DNA from 3 places in the Halobacillus shinanisalinarum genome. Region 1 is predicted to be linked to each of the others. Evidence: riboswitches for the same ligand, from Rfam matches in the RefSeq annotation. Region 1 holds a riboswitch; each other region holds the start of a gene.

Evidence for each region. A riboswitch is a leader RNA that binds a small molecule or an ion and turns the genes downstream of it on or off. The one in region 1 is predicted to bind S-adenosylmethionine.
Region 2: another riboswitch for S-adenosylmethionine. It lies ahead of MUO14_RS02705 (methionine biosynthesis PLP-dependent protein); the one in region 1 lies ahead of MUO14_RS10835 (methionine ABC transporter ATP-binding protein).
Region 3: another riboswitch for S-adenosylmethionine. It lies ahead of MUO14_RS02720 (YezD family protein); the one in region 1 lies ahead of MUO14_RS10835 (methionine ABC transporter ATP-binding protein).

What each region holds. Positions count from the first base shown of each region.
Region 1 is NZ_CP095074.1:2,196,592-2,198,864, reverse strand. Features, by position in the region: gene MUO14_RS10840 (LTA synthase family protein) at 1-631, shown strand, start outside; SAM riboswitch class I at 817-933, shown strand; gene MUO14_RS10835 (methionine ABC transporter ATP-binding protein) at 1,022-2,050, shown strand; gene MUO14_RS10830 (methionine ABC transporter permease) at 2,040-2,273, shown strand, end outside.
Region 2 is NZ_CP095074.1:502,972-505,244, reverse strand. Features, by position in the region: gene MUO14_RS02705 (methionine biosynthesis PLP-dependent protein) at 1-1,009, opposite strand, end outside; SAM riboswitch class I at 1,147-1,254, opposite strand; SAM riboswitch class I at 1,597-1,693, shown strand; gene MUO14_RS02700 (ammonium transporter) at 2,217-2,273, shown strand, end outside.
Region 3 is NZ_CP095074.1:509,805-512,077, forward strand. Features, by position in the region: gene metH (methionine synthase) at 1-976, shown strand, start outside; SAM riboswitch class I at 1,093-1,200, shown strand; gene MUO14_RS02720 (YezD family protein) at 1,323-1,484, shown strand; gene metC (cystathionine beta-lyase) at 1,629-2,273, shown strand, end outside.

The DNA of each region.
Region 1 (2,273 bases):
AGAAGGAAACACATCAAGTGGTACCTTAAATCGATATTTTCAAACCATCCGCTATCAAGATGAAGTATTGAAACAGTTTGTAGAAAAATTTAAGAAATCTGATCTCTATGATGATACAATTCTAATGATTTATGGAGATCATTTCGGAATTTCAGAGAACCATCAGGAAGCAATGGGTGAGTATCTAGGGAAAGACATTAATGAATTTGAACAATTTCAACTGCAGCGTGTACCATTGTTGTTTTATGGTAAGGGGCTAGAACCACAAGTCAACCACACAGTCGGTGGTCAGATTGATCTCCGCCCTACATTAATGAACATGCTCGGAATTGAAGGTAATAATCCAATTCAATTTGGTCATGATTTATTAAATGAAGATCGTCGCCAGCTAATGGTTACTCGTGATGGAGACTTTGCAAATGAAAAATATGTAGGGATTCAAGGTGCCTGTTATGACAGGCAAACAGGCGAAGAAATAGAAGCAGAGCTTTGTGACCCTGGATTTAAACAAGCAAAAGAAGAACTAACGATGTCTGACTCAGTGATTTATGGGGATCTTCTCCGCTATCTTGATGAGACAAAACTCGTAGAACCAATGGGTGAAACGAATAAACAAAAGCAGGAAGAGTAAATTGAAAACCCCTCCCCACTTAAGTGGGGAGGGGTTTTTGTGCTAGTTAGAGAAGTCATGTTAGAAAAATACTTGGACTTACAGGCCAATCAAATGGAATTATAAAATTCAGTAAATTAAATTGACAGAGCCAAGATCTTGTATTATCATTAGCTACATCAATTTAAAATAGAATAAGCTTTATCTTCTTATCCAGAGAGGTGGAGGGACTGGCCCTTTGATACCTCGGCAGCGGGACTAATGATGACTCATTGGAAACTGTGCCAACTCCAGCAGGTGCGAACGCACTTGAAAGATGAGGAGAGCCGGTTTTCTAATATGTTTTTAGTGAAAGCCCCTCTTCTTGTTTTTAGGAAGAGGGGCTTTTTTTATTCGAAAGGGGATGAACGGATGATTGAATTTGAAGGTGTGTCTAAGGTGTATCAGCACAATGGTGAAGATCTTCGGGCTGTTGATCGTGTTGACTTAAATATAGAGAAAGGGGAGATCTTTGGTGTCATTGGATTTAGTGGCGCGGGTAAGAGCACGCTAGTACGTTTAGTGAATTTATTAGAAAAACCAACGCAGGGGAGGGTGCTTGTTGGCGGAGAAGATTTATCACAATTGACAAATCCTGACTTGAGAAAAGTACGCAAGAGAATCGGGATGATATTTCAGCACTTTAATTTACTAGATTCCAAGACCGTACTACATAATGTCGCTTTTCCCTTGTCGATTTCTGGAGTACCTAAAAGTGAAATCAATAAAAGGGTTGAGGAAATATTAGAATTTGTAGGGATTGCTGAGAAAGCGAATCAATATCCTGATGAATTATCCGGGGGACAAAAGCAACGGGTGGGGATTGCTCGCGCGTTGGCTACATCACCAGACATTTTACTCTGTGATGAAGCAACGTCAGCACTAGATCCAGAGACAACAAAATCGATTTTAAATCTGCTGAAAAAAGTACGTGATGAGTACAAGATTACGATTCTTATGATCACGCACGAGATGAATGTTGTACGGGAAATTTGTGACCGTATTGCTGTAATGGAAAATGGGAGAGTAATAGAGAAAGGTTCGATTTTTGAACTGTTCTCTAATCCGCAGCATGTAACAACGCAAAACTTTGTCCGTACGGTAATGGAAAATGAAATCCCCCCATCTATTCTTGAAGGTATCAGTAAACGAGGGGGAAATCGTCACATTTACAGGATCACTTTTATAGAAGAGAGCGCTGGGCAGCCCGTCCTATCACAGGTGTCGAAGAATTATGAGGTGGAAGTGAATGTCTTATTTGGGCAAATTACCGAACTTCAGGGGATTCCATTTGGTCATTTAGTTGTTGAGCTGCAGGGTGATGATAAAGAAATTATAAAAGCAATTGATTATATTCAACACATTGTAGCTATACAGGAGGTGGTAGCACATGCAGGTTAATTTAGCGGAATTTTGGCCGAGAATTTTGGAAGCAACCAATGAGACGTTACTGATGGTGGGTATTTCACTGCTTGCGGCAACGTTAATCGGGGTGCCATTAGGGATTGCCCTTGTTGTTACAAGAAAAGGTGGACTAATTCAAAATAGCCCTTTCTTCAACGGGTTAAATGCTGTCGTTAACTTTTTCCGTTCGATCCCATTTATCATTTTGCTCGTAGCTATT
Region 2 (2,273 bases), 1.7 Mb from region 1:
CGTAGTGTTTTCGCTTTTCCTCAGGGATGTCGGCATGGGTTTGAGTCGCTGGATACGTGATGAAGCTTTCCACACCCCCAAGACTCTCTGCAAAGGTAATGATGTTGAGATTTCTTAAAAAAGGGTCAATACAGTTCTCAGCTTCGAGGCGAAAGGAAACCATGCCACCACGGCCAGGATAGAAGACATGTGTGACAGCATGATGGCTTTCTAAAAAGGAAACGACTGACTTCGCATTTCTCTCATGCTGATTCATCCGCAAAGGCAGAGTTTTCATCCCTCTCATAAGCAGCCAGGAATCGAAGGGGGAGAGGACAGCGCCAATTGTGTTTTGATAGGTCGCTAACTTTTTACATATGTCAGGATCTTTAGCGACAAGTACCCCCGCCAAAACATCATTGTGACCGGCTAGATATTTCGTTGCGCTATGAATGACGATATCTGCACCTTCTAGTAAAGGTTGCTGTAGAATTGGCGTATATAACGTGTTATCTACGACGAGCAGAAGGTTATATTTTTTTGCAATTCTAGCGATTGCAGGAATATCAGCCACATGCATAAGCGGGTTTGTGGGTGTTTCGATGTAAACGGCTTTGGTCTTTTCAGTTATATACTGATCTAGGTTGGATAGATGCTGACTATCACAGTATTGAAATTGCAGTCCGTACTGATCGGATAGGTGTTCAAACAAGCGATAACTTCCACCGTATAAGTCTTCGGAAACGAGAATTTCATCTTGATGTCCAAATAAGGACAAGGCAGTTTGAATAGCGGCCATTCCTGAACTGAAAGCGAAACCCGCCTCACCGTGTTCGATTTCTGCAATGGAGCGTTCAAGGATCGCCCTTGTGGGATTACCTGTTCTGGAGTAGTCAAAGCCTGTTGATTCACCAATGCCCGAGTGTTGATAGGCCGTAGAAAAATAGACGGGAGCACTAATGGCTCCTGTCGAGTCTGCATTATTTTTACCGGTATGAACTAATTTCGTCTCCGTATGAGAGGTACACATCTTCATTCTCCTTTTTATAAAAAATATGGAAGTTGTTCAAAGCTATCGAATGGTAAGTCGTCAATTATTGAACATGTACGTTTAGATAAAATAAAAAAGCCTTCTTAAGAAGAAGACTTTACGATACCCTATCCTTCTTCTTATCTCCCAAGTTCAAAAAACTTGGTGGAATTAGCACCATACTGGTTAAACCAGTGGTTGCTGAGGTTTCATCGGGCCAGTCCCTACACCTCTCTTGATAAGTGAATAATATATAATTTTTTGTTAATGAATGATCTACACCAACTTAAAAACAAAGTAAGAAGGTATTTACTTTACTTTCAGGATTAGCTTTAAGTGTTGTTGGTCGATTCATTGCGACCTGTGTCTTTTCGTTATTCTTGAACGTGATATTTTATGGTTGGTGGTTGCGAATTACACTACACGAAAAAAAACAAGGAATCAAGGGAATATTCAAAAATTTTAATAATTTTTTAAATCCGATTAAAACACTAAGAAAAAAAGGCTTTAAAGTGGATACATATAAATTTTTTGTTTAATGACAGTAGCTAACTGCTGTATATTTTTCTGTAATCAAATAGAATAATTTCTTGTCCAGAGGGGTGGAGAGACTTGACCCAACGTAACCCCGGCAACAGACTATTCATAGTACTGCGTTAACTCCTTGTGCTTGATAGATAAGAAGAGATTTAAAATTATATTAAGTGACTACCAGATAACTAAAGGTAGCACTGCCAAATTTATTTTGGTCAGATGCTGCCTTTTTTGTTGTCTTATTAATAAGCTGCCAAGGAAACAATCATTATTTCGTTTAGGAGGGCACCTTAGGAATCATAATGCAGTTTATTTATGATTCCCTTTGCTCCTGAGATGAACAAAGTAGCGAATGCCATTGGACCTTGGTGGGTACTGTTGTGTAGCAAAGGAAACGGGGTTACTAACTTAGCTTACTTCACCAACAGCAATGGATTTAAATCACAATCATGTGTAGAAGTACTGTGTATTGGATAACGCCTTTAATTAGCTAAGCCGTTCAGTCATCAGTATTTTCGCTGAAAGATCGTACTCTAATCGGATGGGTCTTTTTTTCTTCTAAAAATACTATGTCAGATAATCTGACAGATTAGTTGTGCGAATATTTTGATACTGGTAAATTAATATCTAACAAGCAATGTTAATAAATATTACACAAAAGAGGAGAATTATAATGGATGAGATTTTTCTAATGAATAACTTATGGATTGTTATCTGTACGGTTTTGGTG
Region 3 (2,273 bases), 1.7 Mb from region 1:
AATGGACGGACTCGCTCTATCAAATCGGCTCAGTAACCAGGAGGATCGCACACTGCTCATTCGTGAACAGCAAGAAAAACAAACTAAGGCTATAGCCAGAAGTCATGAGCAAGCCCAAACCCAATCTGCAACGGCTGTAGCTGAGAAGCCAATATCCAAAGTATCTAAGACTATTCCTGTTTACAAACCGAACGATTTTGAACAACACATTTTACGAGATTATTCTGTTGCTCATATTGAACCTTTTATTAACATGCAGATGCTGATTGGACACCATTTGGGACTAAAGGGTAAATTCTCAAAGTTGCTGGCAGAGAAAAATAATAAAGCACTCCAACTAAAAGAGGTCGTAGATGAATTACTTTTAAAAGCGCAAAAAGAGAACTGGATTCAACCGTCTGCACTTTATCAATTCTTTCCTGCTCAATCCGATGGAGATGACGTAATCATTTATAATCCAGCCGATCATCAAACGATCATCGAGCGTTTTACTTTTCCACGCCAAAACCGTGATCCCTATCTTTGTTTAGCTGACTACTTGCGTCCGATCTCAAGCGGAGAAATGGATTACGTAGGATTCTTCTCTGTAACAGCTGGAAAAGGAATCAGGCAACGTTCCCTGGACATGAAACAACAGGGGGAATATTTGAAAAGCCACGCCTTGCAAGCACTGGCATTAGAAACAGCGGAAGGATTGGCTGAACACATCCATCAGCTCATGCGTGATAAATGGGGATTCCCCGACCCGACAGACTTTACGATGCAAGAGCGTTTCTCAGCTAAATACCAGGGACAGCGGTATTCTTTCGGTTATCCAGCTTGCCCGGACTTGGAGGATCAGAGAAAATTATTTCAATTGATTAGACCAGAACAAATTGGAGTTGAATTGACCGAGGAATGTATGATGGAACCAGAGGCTTCGGTTACGGCCATTGTGTTCGCTCATCCTGAGGCGCGTTATTTCAATGTGCATTAGAGTGTGTGAATAGCAAAGTCCTGTCTGATTTTAGAATAATTTAAATTTTTCCATTAAACGATTGACAAGAAATATTAATACGTGTAAATTATAGGATAATCAAATGAATAACATTTTTCTTATCCAGAGAGGTGGAGGGACTGGCCCATTGAAACCTCGGCAGCAGACTTAACTAAAGTACTGTGCCAATTCCAGCAAGCCGTTCAGGCTTGAAAAGATAAGAAGAGAAAAGTAAACGTTCTACTTAACCTCTTCTTATTACAAGAAGAGGTTTTTATTTTGCTTGCTGATTGGACTTACCAAAGGCAAAAAATAGCGGATTGCATTCTTCAGAGGAGGTAATGGTATGAAAAACACTCTAGAGAAAAAAATTAATGACGTTATATCAGCTTTAGAAAACATAGAATATGGGTCTGTAGCCATAACAGTACATGATGGAGAAATTACACAAATTGAGTGCACTGAAAAAAAGCGGTACCCACTAAATAAAAAATCAGACAATGATTAGCTCAAACTGAATATTGCTTATGCCGATTAGTCAACTAAAGGCATCTTTATCTTCGATACCCATCGGAATATAAAGATGCCTTTTTGATTGAGAAGTTATTTTAGTAAAAATCTTTTAGGCTTTGGAGAGGGAGGAAAACTGACGATGAGTTCTTATAAAGACCAACTGGAAACCAGATTCATTCATGCTTCAACTTATGGGAATAAGGAACAAAAAACAGGGGCAGTAAACGTTCCCATTTACTTGTCATCTACCTATCACCAGGAGAGCTTCGATACGTTTGGTCCATATGATTACAGCAGATCGGGTAACCCAACAAGGCAAGCATTGGAACAAACCATTGCAGACCTGGAAGGTGGTGAAACAGGGTTAGCGTTCGCCTCAGGGATGGCTGCTATCTCTTCTGCCTTTATGCTCCTTTCTTCAGGTGACCATGTTTTAATTTCTAGGGATGTTTACGGTGGAACCTATCGCTTGATCACAGAAGTATTGAGAAGATTCAATATTGACCATACCTTCGTTAACATGACCAACCTGAATGAAACATGTCGGGCAATTCAACCAAATACAAAAGTTTTTTATATGGAAACACCTTCCAATCCTTGCTTAAATATTACAGATATAGAGGGAATCGTAAAATTAGCCAAAGCACATGGCTGTCTAACTTTTGTCGATAACACTTTTATGACACCTCTTTACCAGAATCCACTCCAGTTTGGAGTAGATCTTGTCCTTCATAGTGCTACCAAATTCCTTTCCGGGCACAGTGATATCGTTGCGGGTCTGGCC